3 linked regions of the Halostagnicola kamekurae genome follow. Each later gene encodes a partner of the first gene's protein in a complex. Links are inferred from orthologs where the notes say so. Each region holds a gene or a part of one and is shown on either strand. Other genes may lie near its edges. The genes, in order: tuf, rpl12p and BM348_RS05795.

Region 1 (7,140 bases):
TTTCGAAAAAATCGCGGCGCGCGCGTTGTGGGGATCGCTTGAAATGCCGTCGCACAAGGCCAACAAGTACGGAACCGCGTGCGAATACTACCTGGCGGAAAAGTATCGCGTCGATCTCGTCGACGAGAACGGCAATCGGATCGATACGAGCTGGTACGACGGTCTCAAGAACGGCGTCCCGTGGGAGTTCAAGGCCACGAAATACAAACACGCTGACGGGCAGTCGGGGAATTTTAAGGTCTACAAGCGATATCACGGCAAGTTACAGCGGAACGGCGGGAGGTACGGCTTCGCTGTCTATCGAAAGCGCGGCCGGGGAACGTAGATTCTGAAAACGACGTCGATTTCTGCATCCAGGCTTCCCACGTTGCGCTGGCACGGCGGCGGCGATCACCGCGACACCAAGCAGACAAAAATCTCGATCGAAGACGTGTTCTGACAGTAGATAGTAGCGCGGTTTTTTCATCCAGTTTGGAGTGTGTAACTGAAAAGTGCGATTCGGTAACTACGTGTGCGTACTGAACAGTATAATCTCATTGAATTATTTAACAACACCTACATAGTGGGACACATGGGATACCATGTAATTGATCCAGACGACTTAGACCCTGTTCCGGATAGACCGTCAGAGATGCACTACGTCAGTGAGGCCGCAGGTATGAACGAGATGGGACTAAGACTGTATCGTGTACAACCGGACGAGGAGATCCCATTGAGCGGCCTCCACTACCACGACCGCCAAGAGGAAGCGTTCTATGTCGTCAGCGGCCGACTGCACGTAGAAACTCCTGACAAAGAGTACGCCGCCAAACAGGGACAATTCTTCATCGCAGAGCCTGAGAGCGCACATCGCGCCTTTAACCCAGCCGAAAGTGAGGATCCAGTCGTCGTAATCGGTATGGGGGCACCGCCAATTAGCGACGGCCATTCCTACGAGTGATCGAAACAGATTCTATACTTACCGTGATTTTCACGGCCATCCATAGATAAAGAAATCGTATTACCAACACTACTAATCTCGATCGATGGTCACCGATTGCTCGGCTTCGAAGCTGACGACTCGAGTGCTGAGTGTCTCGGCGATCTCCTGGCGCTGCTCGTTGGTGAGGTCGTCGCGCTCGAAGTCGAATAGCGAGGCTTGCTCAGACATCCCGATCACCCCTAAATCGACCAGTAGCTGTACGAATGTACCGAAATTTATTTGTTAATTGAGAGGAGTTTCTAAATTAGAAGGATATTCGGAGTTGCCCTTTTAATCTTAATTGGTTTCATATTTGTAATGGTTTCCGCCTACGCAGGCGCTCTACGGGCGCTGGAAGTCTACTTCGATCCAGACCAAGACAGCATCTTTCTCTCAGATGATGCCGAGCCGCCAAATGATCGGTAACGTTCGAGGATGTGCCGCCGTCGGTCCAAATATTGTGATCGTCATCACCTCGAATCGACCTCCGTTTTCGCAATCGGGAACCCGAACCTCGAGACCGGCGGCGGACCCCCGGCTCAGTCGTCGGTAAGAATCGCAGTTTCCACAGCGATGGGCTCGGTCGTTCTCGTCGCCGAACACCCGGCCGAACCGATCCGTCACGTGTGATCCGCAATTCTGACAGGTCGATTCGTTAACAGACGGCCATGGTGCGACCGTCACGCCGAACACCCCGAATTTCCTTCGGTGAAATCGCCAAACGGCGCGGGGGTGAATCCCGTCCCGTCAATCACTCGATTCTGAAGGGGGGTTTCTACACTCGAAGGGCAAGTGCATAATTCTGACTTAGCCGCTAAGGTAGCGACTATCGGAACAATTCGAAACGTGACAACAATCCGATGGACTCGCTGGGATTTGAACCCAGGGCCTCTTCCTTGCGAAGGAAGCGATCTACCACTGATCTACGAGCCCTCGAACACACCTAACTCCGGTTTCTATTTGAGGCTTGTGTTTCGAGGACGCTCGAGCCCGCGGCTACAGCGACGGTCGATCGCGCTGGGTCGACGATTCGACGTGCAGGACTCGAGCGCGCCCCGCGAGCAACCCGAGCAAGAGCCCGGTGAAGTGTGCGACCAGTGCGACGCCCGGTGCGAACGTCGTGAGCGTGACGACGACGGCGACCACGAAGAAGACGGCGTAGGTCACCCAGTCGGGAACGTCGATCACCGATGCGACGCCGCTCGAGAGCCGGTTGCCGGCCAGGAGATAGCCAAGCAGAGCGAACACGGCACCGCTCGCCCCAAGTACGCCCGGAGTTGCCCCGCCCGAGCCCAAGCCCGACAGGACCAGAACCTGTGAGACGCCGGCGATGGCGCCCGTGAGCAAGAAGAAGGCGTGAAATCGCAGGCGACTCGTCGCTCGAGCGACCGGCCAGCCGAACAGGACGAGCGCGATCGAGTTCGAGAGCAGGTGGCCGACGCCGTCGTGGGCGTAGACGCTGGTGACGATCGTCCACGGGTCATTCGACAGCGGCGCGGCGAGAACGAACAGGCCGCCCATTAGGCCGAGAATCGAGGTCAAAAACTGCACGACGAACACGAGCACGAAGACGACGAGTAACTCGAGGATCGGACTCTCGGTTCCCGAGCGAGTCGACATACGTGTACTCCGGCAGCGAAATACAAAAGTGTGCACTCCGAACGTGCGACGGCGGTGAAAAACGCGTCCCGAATCGATTCCGAGTTAGTCTTCGAGGACGATCTCGATCGAAACGTCGTTTGGCACCTGAATGCGCATGAGCTGACGGAGTGCGCGTTCGTCGGCGTCCAGATCGATCAGGCGCTTGTGGACGCGCATCTCCCAGTGCTCCCACGTCGCGGTCCCCTCGCCGTCGGGGGACTTTCGGGTCGGGATCTCGAGGGTCTTCGTCGGCAGTGGAATCGGTCCACTGAGGTTGACGCCGGTGTTGTTCGCAATCTCGCGGACGTCGTCACAGATGTCGTCTAGGTCTTCTGGACTCGTGCCCGCGAGTCGAACGCGTGCCTGTTGCATCTATGTTACTTCTCGTCGACCTCGAGAACCTTTCCTGCCGCGATGGTCTGGCCCATGTCGCGGATGGCGAAGCTTCCGAGCTCTGGAATCTCGCTCGATGGCTCGATGCTGAGTGGCTTCTGTGGCCGGATCGTCACGATCGCGGCATCGCCCGACTGGATGAAGTCGGGGTCTTCGTCGGCGACCTCGCCGGAGGACGAGTCGATTTTCTTGTCGATGGACTCGATCGTACACGCGACCTGTGCGGTGTGTGCGTGGAAGACCGGGGTGTATCCCGCCGTAATGACGGAGGGGTGTTGCATGACGACGACCTGCGCCTGGAACGTCTCGGCGACGCTCGGTGGGTCGTCGGCCGGGCCACAGACGTCACCGCGGCGGATGTCGTCCTTGCCGATGCCGCGGACGTTGAATCCGACGTTGTCACCGGGCTCGGCTTTTGGCACCTCTTCGTGGTGCATCTCGATCGTCTTGACTTCGCCGCCCACGTCGCTGGGCTGGAAGGAGACGTTGTCGCCGACGTTCATGACACCCGTCTCGATACGTCCGACTGGGACGGTACCGATACCGGAGATGGTGTAAACGTCCTGAATCGGGAGTCGAAGCGGCGCGTCCGTCGGCGGCTCGGACTCCGGCAGGTCGTTGAGCGTCTCGAGGAGCGAACGGCCGTCGTACCACGGCGTGTTGTCCGAGGTCTCGGCGATGTTGTCGCCCTCGAAGGCCGAGATCGGGATGAACGAGTTGTCGTCGACTTCGAAGTTGACCTGATCGAGGAGTTTGTTGACTTCCTCGACCACGTCGTTGTAGTCGTCTTCGGAGTAGTCGACGATGTCCATCTTGTTGACGCCGACGATCAGTTTCTCGATACCGAGCGTCCGCGAGAGGAAGACGTGCTCCTGGGTCTGCGGAGCGACGCCGTCGTCTGCCGCGACGACGAGGACCGCGTGGTCCGCCTGGGACGCGCCGGTGATCATGTTCTTGACGAAGTCCCGGTGGCCAGGCGTATCGACGATCGTGAAGTAGTACTGATCGGTGTCGAACTCCTGGTGGGCGATGTCGATGGTGACACCACGCTCTCGCTCTTCGGCGAGGTTGTCCATGACGTAGGCGAACTCGAATCCGCCCTTGCCCTTCTCTTCGGCTTCTTCGCGGTGCTGTTCGATGACGTGCTCGGGTACGCTCCCCGTCTCGTAGAGGAGTCGTCCCACGAGCGTGCTCTTCCCGTGGTCAACGTGGCCGATGATGGCCAAGTTCTGGTGCGGTTTGTCTTCGCTCATTGTTGTAGCTCACGCGCAAGGCGCTTATATCGGTCTCTTTTGGCAGTAGCGGTTAAAACCATTTCGAAAGCGTATTCGAACCACCCCCGTTCCGTCTGTCGGTTTGCGCTACGTTCACACGAAGACGGCGGTGGCGAACGGACGCCGAACCGTCGGCGACAACGCCGTCGCTTGACGATCTGAACACACGCCGAAAACGAACCGAACCGAACCGAAGAACCGCGGTTCCGAAGACCGCGGAAACGGCGACCCGGCTATAGTTCGGGGAGTCGACCGACGTCCGAAAGCACGGCCGTCGCCGTCTCTGGGCCACCCGCGCCGCGACCGCTCGAGGCGAGCGAACCCGCGTGGCGCGTCTCGATCTCGACGATGTTCTGCGTGCCGGTCACGGCGAGCGCGCCGTGTTCGGGCACGAGCCGCGGCCCGACGCGGACGCTCTCACGGGAAGCTTCACCGATCAGCCGGATGGTTCGGCCGTCCTCCGCGGCGAGTTCCAGCGCGCTGCCGGGGATGTTCTGGATTCCGTCGACGTCGGCGTCCTCGAGCGAGAAGCCGCCGTCGTTCAGGACGTTCGCGAGGATGACGAACTTGAGCGCCGCGTCGGTGCCGTCGACGTCGAAGGTCGGGTCGGCTTCGGCGACGCCCAGATCCTGGGCCTCGGTCAGGACGTGTTCGTAGTCGAGCCCCTCGGCGGCCATCCGCGTGAGGATGAAGTTCGCGGTGCCGTTGAGGACGCCGCGGACGGCGGAGACCGCGTTGGGGGTGCAATCCTCGATCGTCGAGAGGACCGGAATCGCGCCGCCGACGGTCGCCTCGAACCGGATCGATCCCGCACTGTCCGCGGCGAGGGCCTGAATCTCTTCGTAGCGTTCGGCGACCGGACCCTTGTTCGCGAGGACGACGTGTCGGTCGGCCTCAAGCGCACGTTTCGCGTGCGTGAAACCGGGTTCCGCGTCACCGAGGGTCGTCGGGGTCGCTTCGACGAGCACGTCGTAGTCGGCGTCGAACGCGGCGTCCGGCTCGCGGTCGCCGACGGGGTCGTCGCCCGCCTTGCGCTCGAGGACGGCCTCAATATCGATACCCGTCGGGTCGACGGTCGCGGAGCTCGAGTCGGCGAGCGCGACGACCTCGTGGCCGTACTCGCTCGCGAGGTTCACGACGGAGGTGCCGACGGAGCCGGCACCCAACACGGCGAGTCGCATCAGGCCTCACCTCCGGGGAGCGGTTCGACGACGGTGAGATCCTTCTCCGCGCCGATCGATCGGATCGACGCGAGTACCTCCTCGGCGCGGCCGGTGTCGATAGCGAGTCGAAGGCGCGCGCTGGCGATCCCCTTCGTTCCGTCCGGGGCGGCCAGCGAGAGGTCGAGAACGACGGCGTTCGCTTCGGTTTCGATTGCAGAGAGCGTCTCGGAGAGGTCGGTATCGACGACGTGGCCGACGAGGACGACCGACACCTCGCCGCCGTACCGTTCCGCTCCGGCCTGGATGACGTTGACGCCGCCCTCGCGGAGGGATTCGACGATGTCAGCGAACCGGTCCGGCGGACACTCGAGGTCGACTTCGACGGGAATGTGTCCGCGCGGGGTTATGTTCCCGCGCTCGTGGTGAATACTCAGGAGGTTGCCGCCGTTTTCGGAGATCGGCGCGAGCGCGCGGAGCAACTCGCCGGGCTCGTCGACGAGCTCGAGGCGGACGGTGTACGCGCGAAGCCCGCCGTCGGAGCTGGGCTCGCTGGACTGCGTTTCGTCTACTGTGCTGGATCCGGGTCCTGCGCCGTCGGGGGTGGGCGAATCACCCATGGTCGACACCTCCCCGCAGGCGTCTACACGTCGTCATAGTCACTATCTGAGTAATGGGCGGGTAAAAACGTATAGTCGTTCCCAAAACTGTCCGCCCCCGCCAACGGCTACCACACGCGATCGAACGCCGAATACGGGAGACTACAGAAGTGCCGAGTACGGACGATCCAGATAAGCCGAACACGGGCGGCTACAGATGGTCTTTTCCGGGGTTCGACGATCCCCAGTCGCCCCGGCCGCCTTCGGTCCGGTCGATTCCCATGATCGATTCGGCCTGATCGGGACCGCCGAGCTGGTCTCGAGCGTCGGGGACGCGGACGGTGATGTCCTCGATCTCGTCCCACGTGAGGAGTTCGGCCTCGATGTTGCCCGTCGTGATATCGCTCACCGAGCAGCCGCTACAGCCCCCGCCGAGTTCGATGACGACCTCGCCGGTGTCCGGGTCCGCGGTCCGAACCGCGCTGGTACCGCCGTGCATCTGGATGATCGGCATCTCGCGTGCGAGCCACCGTTCGACGCGCTCGCGGAGCGGCTGTTCCGTCTGGGAGTCACTCATTGGCGCATCTAGCGTCTCGAGGAAAGAATACGTTCCGCTGCGTCCGAACGATCGTGAGGGTTTCGAGAAGCGACGGGTCGGCTCACTGAAAGAGACTCGGATTGGTCAGCGACGGCGGGTCGGGCTGCTCGCCGGATTCGATCGGGAACGTATACAGCGCGTTTTCCGGCTCGGCCGCACTCGTGTAGGCCGTGCTACTCGCGAGGAACGCCTCTCTGGGGTCGATCACGCGCGCCGTCCAGAACGACGCGGTCGTCGGCTCGCGCCACCAGGCGAGTTCCGTCGGCGACTCGAGGTCCGAGATGTCGTGGACCTTCACGCCGCCCCCGTACCACGACGAGTAGAGGTTGCCGTCTCGAAGCTCGAAGTTGTGCGACGTCGTCCAGAGTTCGCCGTCGTACGTGCCGTCGTAGCCCGCCGGGGCGTCGATCGTCGACCGGTGGACCGGCTCGGTCGGATCGGTGAAATCGTAGAGCTCGATGCCGCCGGGGCCGGTCGCCGTCTCGAGGTCGGTCTCCCAGCTCTCGCGGCCGAT
Region 2 (7,048 bases), 850 kb from region 1 along the record:
ATTTTTCGCCGATACATGCAGCGTTTGCCGAACACAGTCACGGTTATATGTGTCCAGTTCGCATACCCGCCAATGAGTGTCGAACTTCGAACCCCGACCGCCCGCGTCTGCGAGCGGTGTGGTCGCGGCGAACGGTGGGACGAAACGCTCGAGGCCTGGCAACTCGCAACCGAAGACGGCGAAAAGAAGGTCGGAAATCCGCACTGTCTCCACGAGTGGGACATAAACGGCGCGTTCAATCCGATCCAGGGGAACTAACCCGTTGCAACGCCGGGAGGGCAGGTGCGTCGCCGGAGACTTTCTTCTCGAGCCGCGACGTTTTTCCGCCGCTGAGCCGTCTCTCGATCCGTGCCGACAGTCTATCTCACATCGCCGCCGGACGCGGCCGCGGAGATCGCCGAAACCCTGCTCGAGGAGCGCCTCGCCGCCTGCGTGAATCGACTCCCGTCGGAGTCGATCTACCGCTGGGACGGTGAGATTCAACGAGAGGCGGAAGCCATCCTGCTCGCGAAGACGACCGACGAGGCTTACGACGACCTCGTTTCACGCGTTCAGGACGTTCACCCTCACGAGGTACCCTGCATCGAGCGCTTCGACGAGGATAACGTGCTCGAGTCGTTCGCGACCTGGCGGGCCGAGAACGTCGATTGACGACGGTCGTCGGGCCGCCGGTCTTTCTCCCTGTCAGACTGTCACAGGATCGGACTGCCCGAAAAAGCAACCCTTAAAACTCGAGCGAGGATTCATTCGGGTATGGCTGGAACCATCGAAGTGCTCGTTCCGGGTGGCCAGGCCAACCCTGGCCCACCGCTCGGTCCCGAGCTCGGACCGACGCCCGTCGACGTGCAGTCGGTCGTCAACGACATCAACGAACAGACCGAAGCGTTCGACGGCACCGAAGTACCCGTCACCGTCGAGTACGACGAAGACGGCTCCTACTCGATCGACGTCGGCGTCCCGCCGACGGCGGCGCTCGTCAAAGACGAGGCCGGCTTCGAGACGGGAAGCGGCGAACCACAAACGGATTTCGTCGCCGACATCTCGGTCGAACAGGTCAAAACGATCGCCGAGCAGAAACATCCGGACCTGCTCGCCTACGACACGAAAAACGCCGCCAAAGAGGTCGTCGGCACCTGCGCTTCGATGGGCGTCACCATCGAGGGTGAGGACGCCCGCGAGTTCAAGGCGAAGGTCGACGACGGCGAGTACGACGACGTCCTCGTCGAGTAACTCGAGAGCTCCCCGGTCGAGCTCGCGGTTTTCGTTGTTCGTTTCTCGAGACACATCGTTCGGTAATAGATCGCACTTCCAGCAACCGGCACGGACCGGGGGTAGCGTTATTTTTCTGGGCCCGAAAGCCACGTCTATGTCCGACGATGAGACAGAACTCGAGTACGAAAGCACGCTCTCACGCGAAGAAATCGCGACCCACTTCGAGACGTTCGCGGAGAACCTGCGTTCCACAGAGGGATTCGACCTCGAAATAGGCGACGAAACGGTCGCCCTCGCACCGCCCGAGTCGCTCGAGTTCGAACTCGAACTCGAGGACGAACCCGAGGACGACGGCGTCGAGCGAAGCATCGAGTTCGAGCTCGAGTGGATGCGCACCGACGAAGAGGATCCGCTCCCCGAACTCGACGTCGTCGAAGAGTAACCGAACGGGCGCGATTTTCACGACCCCGTTAGTCCCTCGCATGGCGTTGTCGTCCGCGAGCGCGCGGTTCGACGGTTTTAAGTTCGTCATGGGATTTCTCTCAAAGGAGACAGGCTTCGCCTGTTTCACTGACCCGTAGGAGCATCCCTGCGTACTACGGAGGTGAACGATGGCAAATTCGGATATCGAAACAGCAGTCGCTCGAGCGCTCGAGGACGCGCCGGATCGGAACTTCACCGAGACGGTCGACCTCGCAGTCAACTTGCGCGACCTAGATTTAGACGAACCGTCGAATCGTGTCGACGAGTCCGTCGTCTTGCCGTCCGGAACCGGCCAGGAAACCCAAATTATCGTCATCGCCGAGGGAGAAACCGCAGTCCGCGCCGAAGAGGTCGCGGACGACGTTCTCTCGGGCGACGACGTGGCCGATCTGGACGACGACGAGGCCAAAGACCTCGCAGACGAGACGGACTTCTTCATCGCCGAAGAGGAGATGATGCAAGATATCGCCCGGCACCTCGGGACCATTCTCGGTCCGCGAGGGAAGATGCCGGACCCGCTCTCGCACGACCAGGACGTCGTCGAGACCGTCAACAGACTCAAGAACACGGTTCAGATCCGCTCGCGGGATCGGCGCACGTTCCACACGCGCGTCGGTGCCGAAGACATGAGCGCGGAGGACATCGCCGACAACGTCGACGTTATCCTTCGCCGACTCCACGCCGACCTCGAGAAGGGTCCACAGAACATCGATTCGGTCTTCCTGAAGACGACGATGGGCCCGTCCGTGGAGGTGGCCTGAGATGAGCGCAGAAGCCGAGCGCAAAACTGAGAACCTGCCGCAGTGGAAAGAACAGGAGGTCGCCGAACTCTCGGAGCTCATCGAGAACTACGAGAGCATCGGCGTGGTCGGCATCGCCGGCATTCCGAGCAAACAGCTCCAGGACATGCGCCGCGGCCTCCACGGCACCGCCGTGGTCCGCGTCAGCCGAAACACGCTCCAGACGCACGCGCTCGAGGAAGCCGGGCTCGACGAACTCGTCCCTCACATCGAGGGACAGGTCGGGCTGGTCGCGACGGACAGCAACCCGTTCGCACTCTACAAGGAACTCGAGGCCTCGAAGACGCCCGCCCCGATCAACGAGGGCGAGGTCGCCCCGAACGACATCGTCATCCCGGAGGGTGACACCGGCGTCGATCCCGGTCCGTTCGTCGGCGAACTCCAGAGCATCGGCGCGAACGCGCGCATCGAGGACGGTTCGATTCAGGTCATGGAGGACTCGACGGTCCTCGAGGCCGGCGAAGAGGTGTCGGCCGACCTCTCGAACGTGCTCAACGAACTCGGCATCGAACCGAAGGAGGTCGGACTCGACCTCCGCTCGGTCGTCGCCGAGGGCGTGCAGTTCGACCCCGAAGACCTCGACATCGACGTCGACGCCTACGAGAGCGACGTGGCGACGGCCGCGGCCCGCGCACGGAACCTCGCGATCAACGCGACGTTCCCGACCGACGCGACCGCGCCGACGCTCATCGCGAAGGCGACGGGCGAGGCCAAGAGCCTCGGCCTGCAGGCGGCGATCGAGTCCCCCGACCTCGCCGACGACCTCGTGAGCAAGGCGGACGCACAGCTTCGTGCGCTCGCCGCCCAGATCGAGGACGAGGAGGCGCTGCCGGAGGAACTCCAGGGCGTCGAGGCGCCGACTGCCACGCAGGCGGAACCCGACGACGAAGACGAATCGGCTGACGACCAAGACGACGAGGCCGACGCTGACACCGACGTCGACGACGAAGACGACGAAGACGATGATTCCGGTGGCGGCGAAGGGCTCGGCGAAATGTTCGGTTAATTGAGGTTACAACAATGGAATACGTATACGCTGCACTCATCCTGAACGAAGCGGACGAAGAGATCAACGAAGACAACCTGACGGACGTACTCGACGCGGCCGGCGTCGACGTCGAAGAGTCTCGAGTCAAGGCGCTCGTCGCCGCGCTCGAGGACGTCGACATCGACGAGGCCGTCGACGAGGCCGCAGCAGTTCCCGCCGCGGGCGGCGCAGCGGGCGGCGCGGCCGCAGCGGAAGGTGGCGCTGACGAGGGTGGAGACGACGAAGCCGACGAAGCCGACGACGCCGATGCAGGAGGCGACGAGGACGAAGACGACGAAGACGAAGGCGACGGCGGCGAAGGTCTCGGCGAACTCTTCGGATAACTCGCCTCGAGACGATTTCGACCCTTTCTTTCGACGATACGGGCGTAGCTCTGCCAGCGGGGAGCGAAGCCACCGATCGACGCCCGAGAGTTAATAACTGATCCCGCGGCCAGACCCGGCATGGCCGTCCCCGTTCTCGAGTCGCTGGTCGATCCCGCGCTGTCGGCCCAGCTCGTCGCGTGGGTACTCGCGGGTGCGGCCCTCGGTAGCTGTAGCGGGCTGATCCCGGGACTGCACGCGAACAACTTCGCGCTGTTGCTGGCGGGCGTCGCGCCCTCGGTTCCCGGGCGGCCGCTTTTCGTCGGCTGTGCGATGCTCGCGGCTGGCGTCGTCCACACGTTCGTCAACGCCGTTCCGGCGATGGCGCTCGGAGTGCCGGACGCCGAGATGGCGGTCACCGCGCTGCCCGCACACCGAATGGTGCTCGAGGGCCGCGGGTACGAGGCGATCCGCCTCTCCGCGCTCGGGAGTCTGCTCGCAGTTCTCGCGGCGGTCCCGCTCGCGCTCCCGATCACCTGGGGCGTCACTGCCGTCTATCCGACGATCAGCGCGAACCTCTCGATCGTGCTCGCGATGGTCGTCGTCGCACTGATCGCCTCGGAGCGCACCTGGAAGCGATGTGCGGGGGCCGCCCTCTCGTTCGGTCTGGCGACGGCACTCGGCGCGGCGACGCTCGATCTCACCCCCGACGCGCCCCTCGAGGCCGGCGGGATGCTCGCGCCGCTTTTCGCCGGACTGTTCGGCGCACCCGTACTGATCGAAGCGATTCGCGGCGGCGGCGTCCCGCCCCAGCGCGACGAAGCGATTCGGATGCCGCGTCGGCTGGTCGGGATAACGGCGCTTGCGGGTTCGTTCGCGGGCGCCGTCGTCGGGTACGTTCCGGGTATCTCGGCGGCTATCGCTGCGGTCGCCGTCCTCGTCTTCGTTCCAGGCGAATCGGGGAATCGGGGGTACATCGTCGCGACGAGCGGCGTCGACACGGCAAACTCGATCTTTGTGTCCACTCAGTATTACTTCGTATTACGTAGAATTACTTCTAACCACTAATAGTTGGTGCATCATATAACCGTGTTAGTAGAGTGATTTTTTATATATTTTGAACAACGGAACGAATTTCGAACCGAATTGGGTAGTCCAGATTTTTAACAGACACACGTCCAAATTTCCGGTATATATCAACTTTATTTGGATGGAATTAACTACTCCACAGTATATTCATCCTCGATAAGATACCGAAATGCATGGAGGGTGTTCTGTCCATCGGAAGTGAGTTTCACGATTTTCTCACGACCTTTCTTTTCTGTGGTAACATACCCATCATCTTCCAAGGGGTTTATTACGTGGTTGTCTAAGAGCCGGTATTTTCCTTTCTGTTCTACATCATGGTCTGCAATGAACGGTAGACCTATCTCCTCCCCAAATTCAATTAGTTCTCCCTTTGTTGGGGCTGAGTCCTCTGACGTTCTTTCCTTGATGAAATTTAGAACTGCAATTTCTTGATAATCTGGCGAATCAATTGGATAGCGTGGTAGCTTTGTTATTTCAGCGACTCCTTCGGGCGGTGTTGGGCCATAATCTTTCGCTTGAACATAATAAGGAGTTGCATCAGCAACCATACAGGCAATCATCCCTGCAATCGCGGTCACTTTTCCACCCGTTGATAGATTCACGTACACATCTTCCGAACTGAACTCGTTAATCTTCTCGGCAATCATGCCGAGAGCATCATACATATTGAAAAGCCTACATTTATCCTTCTCGGAGTCTATTCCATATTCATCCAGCTTATCTTGAATTTCCTTTATTCGGTCTTCTTCATCATCATCGTCGGACTCATGCATTAGCAGGATGACTGTATCAGCTTTCAATTCCTTAGCAGGGAGGTGCGCCCGGTCAAACTCAAACCCGATTGGCATGATATGGACTCGATTCTCTACCTTGAAATCAAATTCTGACTGTTGCATACTTATACCGGAGTCGCGAAACCACTTATAGTATGGGTGATTCCGTACTATCAAGAACAATCGAGTAATCTCTGATGGCATAACTACCTCCACAAAAGTCTTTTTAACGGCCATCACCTATTGGGAATCAGAAGAGACCGCACTAATGCGGGTTGGACCCTGAAGAAATATGTTGGATACCATGCACCGACCGACTGAGGCTCGTTCTCCACCTGCCAAAGTTGCGAGCGAGCCAATGAGGTTGAACCGAACCTTTCAGCCCGACTTGGGACTGTTGCCTGTCGGTGTGGTTGTGACACAGACTGGTAGCAGGAGCAATGTAAGCTTTACCCAAAAAATCGGGCTGGCAAATATGTCACAAGATATGGCATCACGTCAAGACCAAATCGACCAGCTCGTAGAGTTCGTAAATAAATCAGGAAAGGTGTCTGTGTCGGACATCGCTGATGAACTCGACATCAGCCACAGTTACGCCTATTCGCTCGCTATGGACGCTATGGAAGAAGACAGAATCGACGGAGACCGAAATACTCCAGTTATCGGTTATGTCTTCGAGCGAAATGACGACGATAGCGATTTAGAGGTTCTAACGAGCCGAAAGGGGCTACTCTGGGCAGTCAAGAAGTATGCTCCTGAACGACTTAGCGAGGCACGCTCGAAGAAGACACTGAAAAGTCTTCGCCGGTTCGTCCGAAATCAAATCGCGGATGGGACCGTTCCAGTGAACTGGGCATGGAGACTTTACCCCGCCTAAGCTGAACATGAGGGGGCGGGAAGCTTTGGTGGCTATTCTTACCGCCCCATTTGTAGCAGTTCTTTTCAGGGCTTTGGAACAGATAATGTCTATAACTTTTATGACACTTCGGCCACGAACAAGTGGGCAGTGGGGTCAAGTTATGGATTCGGTGTTCCACTCGTGGAAGCTGTCTTGGACTCTCCTGAACTTGGCTTCCAATCTCGAATACCTCATGGCATGGATTGCTCTTGCTTTTCTCGTTGTGGGGTTCCTCCGAGGGTTTCTCAACAATGGTTCTTTTTGACTTTTTTGTGCTTCGACAAGTGTTCCTGTCTTCAACATTGGTTAGTTGGATTCCTGAAGAGGTGCGGAAGCCTCGAGATGAAGCGGCCCACTCAATCGCTCCCTGCATGGCTTCGGCTTCAGACATATCGTCAACCCCAGAGACATGCGGAATTTGCGTAGCGACGTAACGGGAGAGC
Region 3 (7,150 bases), 610 kb from region 1 along the record:
GGCGGCCGATTCGTGGCCGAACTCGGTGGCGCTGGCAACGTCCGATCGATCGTCGACGCGCTCGAGACGGAACTGCGCGAACGAGGCTACGAAGCCGCGAACCCATGGTACTTCCCCTCGATCGGCGAGTACGCGCCGCGACTCGAGACACACGGTTTCGAGGTTCGCTCGGCGAGGTTGTTCGACCGACCGACGGAACTCGAGAACGGCGAGGAGGGCCTCGAAGACTGGCTCACGATGTTCGGCGATTCGTTTTTCGAATCGGTTCCAGCCGACGAACGGGATGCAATCGTCGCCGCGGTCGAAGACGAACTCAGGCCGACGCTGTTTCAGGACGGCTCTTGGGTCGCAGACTATCGGCGGCTTCGGTTCGCCGCAGTCGCGCTCGAAGAGTAGTCACTCGAGGCTGCAGACTGATTATCGCGTTGTGCTTCGGGCGCTACGTCCCGCTCGAGAAGGCGTCGAGACTGGACTGCAACCCGGCGGCGAGTTCGGATTTCCTGCGGAGTCGCTGGTAGGAGACGGGCAGTTGCTGTGCGACGTGTGCGACCGCGTCGTGGAACGTTTCGGCCTCGCCGTACTCGCCGGCGATCGATTCGCGGCCGCCGGGGCCGTTCGCGTCGGCGCTGCCGGGCGCGCCCTCGAAGGCGTTCCTGACGCTCTCGCGGACCTGCCAGACGCCGACGGGCGCCCAGTAGTCGTCGCTGACCTCGCGCAACACGAGACACTTGGCCTGTCTGCCGATCGACTCGAGGTGCTCGAGCACGCCGAGTCGCGCGGCGTAGTACGCGCCCGCGGTCTCCTCGACGTAGCCGGTTCGGCCCTCGTAGCCCTCGCTCGCGCTCGCCATCCAGACCGCGTCGTGTGGGTCGGGGTTCCAGATGCTGCCGGGGGCTTTCATCTCGACGAGTTCGAACTCCCACCGGCCGGGTGCGAGGACGATCCAGTACCGATTGCCCATGTACTCGTTGGCCCAAACCTGTACCTCGTCGATGCTCGGATTCGTCCGAATCTGCCCGCGGACGAACTGGCCGACGGTGTCGTCGACGGCGGTGATCGACCACCGCGTCGGGACAAGTCGGCGCTGTTTGGTCTCGCCCAGCGCGCCCGCCGAGAGGATCGAGTTGATCTCGTAGACGTCGAACCCGCGGCGATAGAGGTAGGTCATCGCCCCCTGGGCCTGCCAGTCGTCGTCCTCTAAGGTCTTTTTCACTGCTCGCGGAACGTGGGGATTCTCCCGCAAGTCCGCGTCTCTGGCGTTGGCTCGAGGGCCCCGCGGCGTCGCCACGTCGGTTCCCGCGTCGAGGCCGAGATCGGGCGTGTCGTCGAGTCCGATCTCGAGGTCGACCGGCCGGTCCGAGATCGCCACCTCGCGCTGGACGCCGACGAAGCCGTCCCAGACGTCGTCGACCGACGGCGCGAGCCGACTCGCGATGCTCGGGGAGTCGACGTTGGCGGATTTGCTCGAGTTCAACAGCCCGGTTCGGCGCTGGAGGACGTCGTCGATGGCGTAGCCCTGCTGGTACCACGCCCCGTCGGTGACGTACTCCTCGGCCCGATCTTCGTCGCCGACGGGCGAGAGCAGACCGATCGGGATGTCCGGATAGTTGGATCGCCCGACGAAGATAGAGGGGGCCGTCGACCCGACGAGCGTATCGCCCGAAAGCGACTGTTCGAAGTTCCGCTCGAAGTCCTCGAGGTGGTCCGTGATCGCGTAGGACTTCTCCTTCGCGAGCCGCCGTCGCTCGGCTTCCTCGTCGGGCTCTAACTCCTCGATGTAGTCGTCGAGGCGCATTACCGGCTGTAGGGCCGGACCGGGTTTGAATGTTGAGTTCGCGATCGGAACTCCGAACGCGGTGGTACCATTTAACACACCGCTCGTGCTCCGCTACGGTAGTGGCAGACGAGATCCTCTTCGTCGCCGTCGGCATCCTCGCGTTCGGCATCGGAGCGCAGGTTCTCGCCAAGCGATTGGAGGTTCCGAGCGTGTTGTTTCTGATCGTCATCGGCGTGCTCGCCGGGCCGGAGGGGCTCTCTTTCGTGACCCCGGAGACGTTCGGGAACGGACTCTCGGCGATCGTCGGACTCAGCGTCGCCATCATCATCTTCGACGGCGCGTTTCACCTCCGGCGAGAGAAACTCGCGCTGGCGCCGAGAGCCATCTTCAGGCTGACGACGGTCGGCGCGCTGCTTACGTTCCTCGGAACCGGCGTCGCGGTCAGGTACTTCCTCGGGACCTCCTGGGGCCTCGCGTTTCTGATCGGTGCGTTGCTCGTCGCGACCGGGCCGACGGTCATCACGCCGATCCTCGAGGTGATTACCGTCAGAGAACACGTCACCTCCGCGCTCGAGGCCGAGGGGATCGTCAACGACGTGACCGCCGCCATCCTCGCGATCGTGATCTTCGAGACCGTCGTCGTCGGGGACTCGCCCGCGCTGGTCCCGCCGGCGTTCCTCCAGCGGCTCGCGGCGGGGATCGGCATCGGCATCGTCGTCGCCGGTATCGTCCGCTACCTGCTGGTTTCGGTCGACCAACCGGCCGGAAGCGCGCCGCAGATCGCTCGGCTCGTGACCGTGACGGGCGCGATCGTCTCCTTCGGCCTCGCCGAGTCAGTGTTTCCGGAGACTGGCGTCGCCGCCGCCGCGACCGCCGGTATCGTCCTCGGGAACGTCGATATCCCACACCGGGCGTCGGTCCTCGAGTTCAACCGCGATCTCACGCTGATCGTGCTCTCGTTCGTGTTCATCTCGCTGGCCGCGCTGATCGACTTCGACTCCCTGTTCGGACTCGGCACCGGCGGCATCGCTGTCGTCGTCGCGGTGACGCTTTTCATCCGTCCGATTCTGGTCGCGTTCTCGACGACCGATCGTCGGTTCAGCCGCGAGGAACGGCTCTTCCTCTCGTTCGTCGGCCCCCGCGGGATCGTCCCCGCGTCGGTCGCGACCCTGTTCGCGCTCGAACTCGAGGCCGCGGGCCAGTTCGAGGCCTCCCAGACGCTCGCGGGAACGGTGTTTCTGGTGATCTTCATCACCGTCGTCATCCAGGCGGGCTTCGCTCGCCAGATCGCGGAGTACTTTCAGGTGATTCCAATGCGCACGATAATCGTCGGCGGCGGCCGAATCGGTCGGGCCCTCGCCACGCGACTGGAGAAACGAGGCGAAAACGTGGTGCTGGTCGATCGGGACCCCGAGGTCGTTACCCGGTTACAGGAAGCGGGATTCGCGGCCGCCGCCGGGAACGGAACCGACGACTCCGCTCTTCGAGATGCGGGTATCGACGACGCCAAGATCGTCGTCGCGACGACCGCGGACGACGATACGAACCTGCTGGTCTCACAGCTCGCGCGGACGAAGTTCGACGTCGAAACCGTCGTCGCCCGCGTCAACGACCCCGAGAACGTCGACGCCTTCGAGACGCTCGGCGTGCGCGCGATCGACGTCTCGAGCGCGACGGCGTGGTCGATCGACAACGAGATCGAACGCCCCGCGCTGGCCCACTGGATGACCGAACTCGGCGAGGGCCACGACGCACAGGAGATTACCGTCACGGCCACGGACCTGCCAGGCTCGACCATCGCCGAACTGGACGCCGAGATTCCCGACGGCTGTATCGTCGCTGTGCTCGCTCGAGAGGGCGAGACCTACGTTCCGAACGCGGACACCGTCCTCGAGGAGGGAGACCACGTGACCTTCATCGGTCGCGACGACGCCGTTCGATCCGCGGTGCGACGATTCCACCCGCACGATTGACCGACGGCGTCGGCCAGTCGTGAACGCAGCTACGGTCGGGCCTCGAGAGGCCCCGTTTCGGCCGACTCGCGGGCGAGTATCGAAAGACAACCGTTAAAAGCGGCGGGCGGAAAGGTAGCGGTATGAGTTCCACGGATAGACGAGAGACGCGCTCCTGTGTCTCTTGTGGGATCAACATCTCGGGAACGAACGCTGCAGCGTTCAAGTGCCCCGAATGTGGCAACCAGATTTACCGCTGTGCAAAGTGCCGGAAACAGAGCAACCTCTACGAGTGTGACGACTGCGGGTTCACCGGACCTTAAGTACGACAATGGGGAAAGTAGCCGCCAAAATCAAGGTCATGCCGAACAGTCCCGAGATCGACCTCGACGCGCTCCAAGAGCGCCTCGAGAGCGCGCTCCCGGAGGGCGCCAAAATCAACGGCACCGAACGCGAGGAGGTCGCGTTCGGTCTCGTCGCCCTGTACGCGACGGTCATCGTCCCCGACGGCGCGGGCGGGACCGAAACCGTCGAGGAGAGCTTCGGCGACGTCGAAGGCGTCGAGAGCGTCGGCGTGGAGAACGTCGGTCGAATCTAACGCGGTAGTCGATTTCGAAACGGTACTTCGATTTCTCGAGCGGCGGATCGTTCCATGAGCGCCCCGCTCCCGAGACAGCTGACTATCCTTCGACGGTTGCTCTCGGCCTTTAGACGGTTTCGTGTCACTGTTTTGTGATGTGTTCGTCTCCCGATCACGAAAAGCGACGGGGCGATCGAACCGGTGATTCGTGCGGCTTCGATCCGAGTCGTTCAGTTGTCCGGCCCTCGAGCGCCGAGGTCGGCTTCCGATACCATCTGCGCGCCGGTCGGCGAGAGGTCGACCGTGACGTCCTCGGAGACGGCCTTGCTGATCTCGTCTAGGTTTCCGGCCAGAACCGTCAGAACGTCCTGCGGATCGATGTAGATCAACATGTTGCCGTCCTGGCCTTCGGTCACGAGCTGCAGGTCGTTCAACGCGACCTGATTGTCCTGGATGGACGCGGCCACCACGGGCAGCGCGGTCGGTTTCCCCTGTTCGTCCTCGCGCACCTTTCGAATGTGGACTGCGTCGAGATCGATGATGTCCTTGTACTCTTTGATCTGTTCGGCGCAGTTGACCATGTCGTTGATGACGTCGGTCCGCTTGTCGTTGCCGTGGTCGCCGTCGAGACAGTGCTGGCAGACGCGCAGTTCGATTTGCATGAGTGGTCCTATCGGGCCCGGACCGATGAGATTTCCGCTTCGCGGGTCGGGTGAGAGAGCGGGCGTGGTACTCGTCGCGCGAAGACGTGCGTTTTATAACCGTCACCGCTCAAATCAGTCGTACGACTATGCCGAAATCTAATGGGCCACGCCAAGGAACTCGGAGAAAACTCGCGAACGATCCTCGGGACCGCGGTACGTCGCCGCCACAGCGGGCGATTCAGGACTACGACGACGGACAGAAAGTCCACCTGAAGATCGACCCGAGCATTCCTGACGGACGTTTCCATCCGCGATTCGACGGGCAGACTGGACGCGTCGTCGGGAAACAGGGGAGCGCGTTCAAAGTCCAGATCAACGACGGCGGCAAGGACAAAACGGTGCTCGTCTCGGCCGCGCACATGAGCGCGCAGGAATGACGATCTTCAAAGAGATCGTCGACGAGGAGTTCCTGACGGTCTCGGACGTGAAGGAACACCTCGCCGATATCGAGACCGAACGCGCGCTCGAGGAGGACCGAGAGCTTCGCTACGAGCTCGCGCGGACGATCGAGCACGTCAACCGGTTCGCCGTCCTCGACCCCGAGGACGCACAGGCGCTGGTCGAGGATCTCCAGGACCACGAGAAAGTCGACGAGGAAACCGCCTACAAGATCACGAACCTCCTCCCACAGGACCGAGACGAACTCCGATCGGTCTACGCACAGCAGCGCTACTCGCTGTCGGGAGACGAACTCGACGAGATTCTCAACACCATCGCCCGGTACGCCTGACTCGGGAACTGTGTGATAGCGAGCCGACTCTTTAAGTACGCCGTCACCGTATCGAACCTTAATGAGCGAAGCCGAGCGCGACGAGACGAACGTACGCCGGACGGTTGTGCTTGATTACCTCGCACACGGCCTCTCCGACGACGGCCGCCCGCAGTACGCGAAGTCGCCAGCGGGGTACGCGATGGACATCGAGGACTTCTCCCTCTACGAGGTCGCGTTCGACGAGGACGAACGACTCACGATCGGAAGCGAGGTCGTCGTCGAACCCGCCGAAGAGCGGGACATCGTGGTCGAGGCGCGCGAGGTCGAGTATGACGACCTGTCGTCGGGTGCACAGTCCGAACTCGAGTACGTCGTTCAGGACTTGGTCGCAGACCACGAAGAGCGCTTCGTCGATTTCTACAACGAGGCACAGCCGATCACGTTACGGCTCCACCAGTTGAACCTCCTGCCGGGCATCGGGAAGAAACTCAGAAACGGCATCCTCGACGAACGAAAGCGCAAGCCGTTCGACGACTTCGAGGAACTGGCAGATCGGGTCTCCGGGTTGCACGATCCGGACGAGATCCTCGTCGAACGGATCATTCAGGAGTTGCGCGACGACGATCTGAAGTACAAGACGTTCGTGGGCCAACGCGATCAGGAGTAGCGTCCGCTTTCTGACGCCGAGACGGTGCGTTTACACGCCGGGAACTCGAAGCGCCGAGCGATGAGAGACCCAGACGGCCTGATCGCTCGAGCCGGCGTTCGGGGCGATCCGGACCGGGACCAGCACTTTCTGATCGACGACCGCGTGCTCGATCGGCTGCCGACGTATCTGACAGAAATCGACGCTGATACGTCCCACGTGCTCGAGATCGGTGGCGGAACCGGCGCGCTGACGGATCGGCTGCTCGCGGTCGCCGACGCGGTGACCGTGATCGAGCGCGACCGGAAGCTGGCCGCGTTCCTTCGCGAGGAGTTCGCCGACGAAATCGAGGACGGACGACTGACGGTCGTCGAAGGGGACGCACTCGAGGTCGAGTTACCCGGGTTTACGGCGTCCGTTTCGAACCTCCCCTACGGCGTCTCGAGTGAGATCACGTTTCGGCTGCTGCCGGAATCCCGGCCGCTCGTGTTGATGTTCCAGCAGGAGTTCGCCGAACGGATGGTCGCCGAGCCCGGGGCGTCCGAGTACGGCCGACTGTCGGTGTCGACCCAGCACTACGCGGACGTCGAACTCGTCGAAACGATCCCGAAAGAGGCGTTTTCGCCGCCGCCCGCGGTCCAGAGCGCGGTCGTCCGGCTCGCGCCGCGCGACCCGGAGTACGAAGTCGACGACGAAGGGTTCTTCCTCCGGTTCGTCAAGGCGCTTTTCACGCAGCGCCGGAAGACGATGCGAAACGCCGTTCGGAACACGGGCCACAT

The links.
Region 2: the proteins of tuf (region 1) and rpl12p are in contact, whole or in part, in a crystal structure (PDB 3WY9), measured with the Pyrococcus horikoshii proteins. The link is inferred for Halostagnicola kamekurae from one-to-one orthologs. Residues at the interface, in WP_010885563.1 of Pyrococcus horikoshii: Lys125, Glu126, Phe129, Arg132, Thr133, Lys165, Leu166, Thr169, Lys324, Gln326, Leu359, Ala360, Ile369, Glu372, Ile384, Ile422, Ser423, Gln425; in WP_010886059.1 of Pyrococcus horikoshii: Glu96, Glu97, Leu100, Leu103, Ser104, Ala105, Leu106, Phe107, Gly108.
Region 3: the proteins of tuf (region 1) and BM348_RS05795 are in contact, whole or in part, in a crystal structure (PDB 7CSL), measured with the Pyrococcus horikoshii proteins. The link is inferred for Halostagnicola kamekurae from one-to-one orthologs. Residues at the interface, in WP_010885563.1 of Pyrococcus horikoshii: Val16, Lys20, Ser21, Lys62, Arg65, Glu66, Arg67, Gly68, Val73, Ala74, His75, Ile88, Asp89, Ala90, Pro91, Gly92, His93, Asp95, Phe96, Lys98, Asn99, Gly103, Ala104, Asp227, Val228, Tyr229, Ile231, Val234, Val237, Val239; in WP_010884146.1 of Pyrococcus horikoshii: Phe4, Leu6, Val7, Val9, Arg11, Met13, Pro14, Thr15, Asp16, Pro17, Leu38, Ala39, Lys40, Glu44, Pro45, Ile46, Ala47, Phe48, Gly49, Leu50, Tyr56, Leu58, Arg60, Asp61, Glu62, Glu63, Tyr65, Ser66, Phe67, Asp68.

Annotation. Positions count from the first base shown.
Region 1 is NZ_FOZS01000001.1:520,658-527,797, reverse strand. The notes cover bases 2,115-5,098. They hold tuf (translation elongation factor EF-1 subunit alpha), read right to left. Parts: upstream 4,249-5,098; coding sequence 2,980-4,248; downstream 2,115-2,979. Other genes in these bases: BM348_RS02585 (homoserine dehydrogenase), read right to left, coding at 4,503-5,098; rpsJ (30S ribosomal protein S10), read right to left, coding at 2,666-2,974; BM348_RS02600 (rhomboid family intramembrane serine protease), read right to left, coding at 2,115-2,581. Outside these bases: BM348_RS02615 (cupin domain-containing protein), read left to right, coding at 512-940; BM348_RS21765 (DUF7563 family protein), read right to left, coding at 1,355-1,645; more of BM348_RS02600, read right to left, coding at 1,958-2,114; more of BM348_RS02585, read right to left, coding at 5,099-5,450; BM348_RS02580 (amino acid-binding protein), read right to left, coding at 5,450-6,049; BM348_RS02575 (NifU family protein), read right to left, coding at 6,240-6,605; BM348_RS02570 (LVIVD repeat-containing protein), read right to left, coding at 6,688-7,140. UniProt on the Methanocaldococcus jannaschii protein: GTP hydrolase that promotes the GTP-dependent binding of aminoacyl-tRNA to the A-site of ribosomes during protein biosynthesis.
Region 2 is NZ_FOZS01000001.1:1,375,494-1,382,541, reverse strand. What follows is about bases 2,299-5,190. They hold rpl12p (50S ribosomal protein P1), read left to right. Parts: upstream 2,299-3,515; coding sequence 3,516-3,866; downstream 3,867-5,190. Other genes in these bases: BM348_RS07100 (HFX_2341 family transcriptional regulator domain-containing protein), read right to left, coding at 5,066-5,190; BM348_RS07115 (50S ribosomal protein L10), read left to right, coding at 2,458-3,501; BM348_RS07120 (50S ribosomal protein L1), read left to right, coding at 2,299-2,456. Also shown: BM348_RS07140 (HEWD family protein), read left to right, coding at 73-258; divalent-cation tolerance protein CutA, read left to right, coding at 349-651; BM348_RS07130 (50S ribosomal protein L11), read left to right, coding at 754-1,230; BM348_RS07125 (amphi-Trp domain-containing protein), read left to right, coding at 1,367-1,654; more of BM348_RS07120, read left to right, coding at 1,824-2,298; more of BM348_RS07100, read right to left, coding at 5,191-5,830; BM348_RS21220 (hypothetical protein), read left to right, coding at 6,123-6,584; BM348_RS22405 (hypothetical protein), read right to left, coding at 6,472-7,048. UniProt on the Methanocaldococcus jannaschii protein: Forms part of the ribosomal stalk, playing a central role in the interaction of the ribosome with GTP-bound translation factors.
Region 3 is NZ_FOZS01000001.1:1,133,344-1,140,493, forward strand. The notes cover bases 2,700-5,693. They hold BM348_RS05795 (elongation factor 1-beta), read left to right. Parts: upstream 2,700-4,060; coding sequence 4,061-4,327; downstream 4,328-5,693. Other genes in these bases: BM348_RS05785 (cation:proton antiporter domain-containing protein), read left to right, coding at 2,700-3,750; BM348_RS05790 (HVO_2753 family zinc finger protein), read left to right, coding at 3,873-4,052; BM348_RS05800 (hypothetical protein), read right to left, coding at 4,540-4,971; BM348_RS05805 (50S ribosomal protein L21e), read left to right, coding at 5,100-5,390; BM348_RS05810 (RNA polymerase Rpb4 family protein), read left to right, coding at 5,387-5,693. In the rest of the region: BM348_RS05775 (class I SAM-dependent methyltransferase), read left to right, coding at 1-396; DNA repair protein NreA, read right to left, coding at 440-1,795; more of BM348_RS05785, read left to right, coding at 1,897-2,699; more of BM348_RS05810, read left to right, coding at 5,694-5,743; BM348_RS05815 (DUF655 domain-containing protein), read left to right, coding at 5,805-6,392; BM348_RS05820 (16S ribosomal RNA methyltransferase A), read left to right, coding at 6,453-7,150. UniProt on the Methanocaldococcus jannaschii protein: Promotes the exchange of GDP for GTP in EF-1-alpha/GDP, thus allowing the regeneration of EF-1-alpha/GTP that could then be used to form the ternary complex EF-1-alpha/GTP/AAtRNA.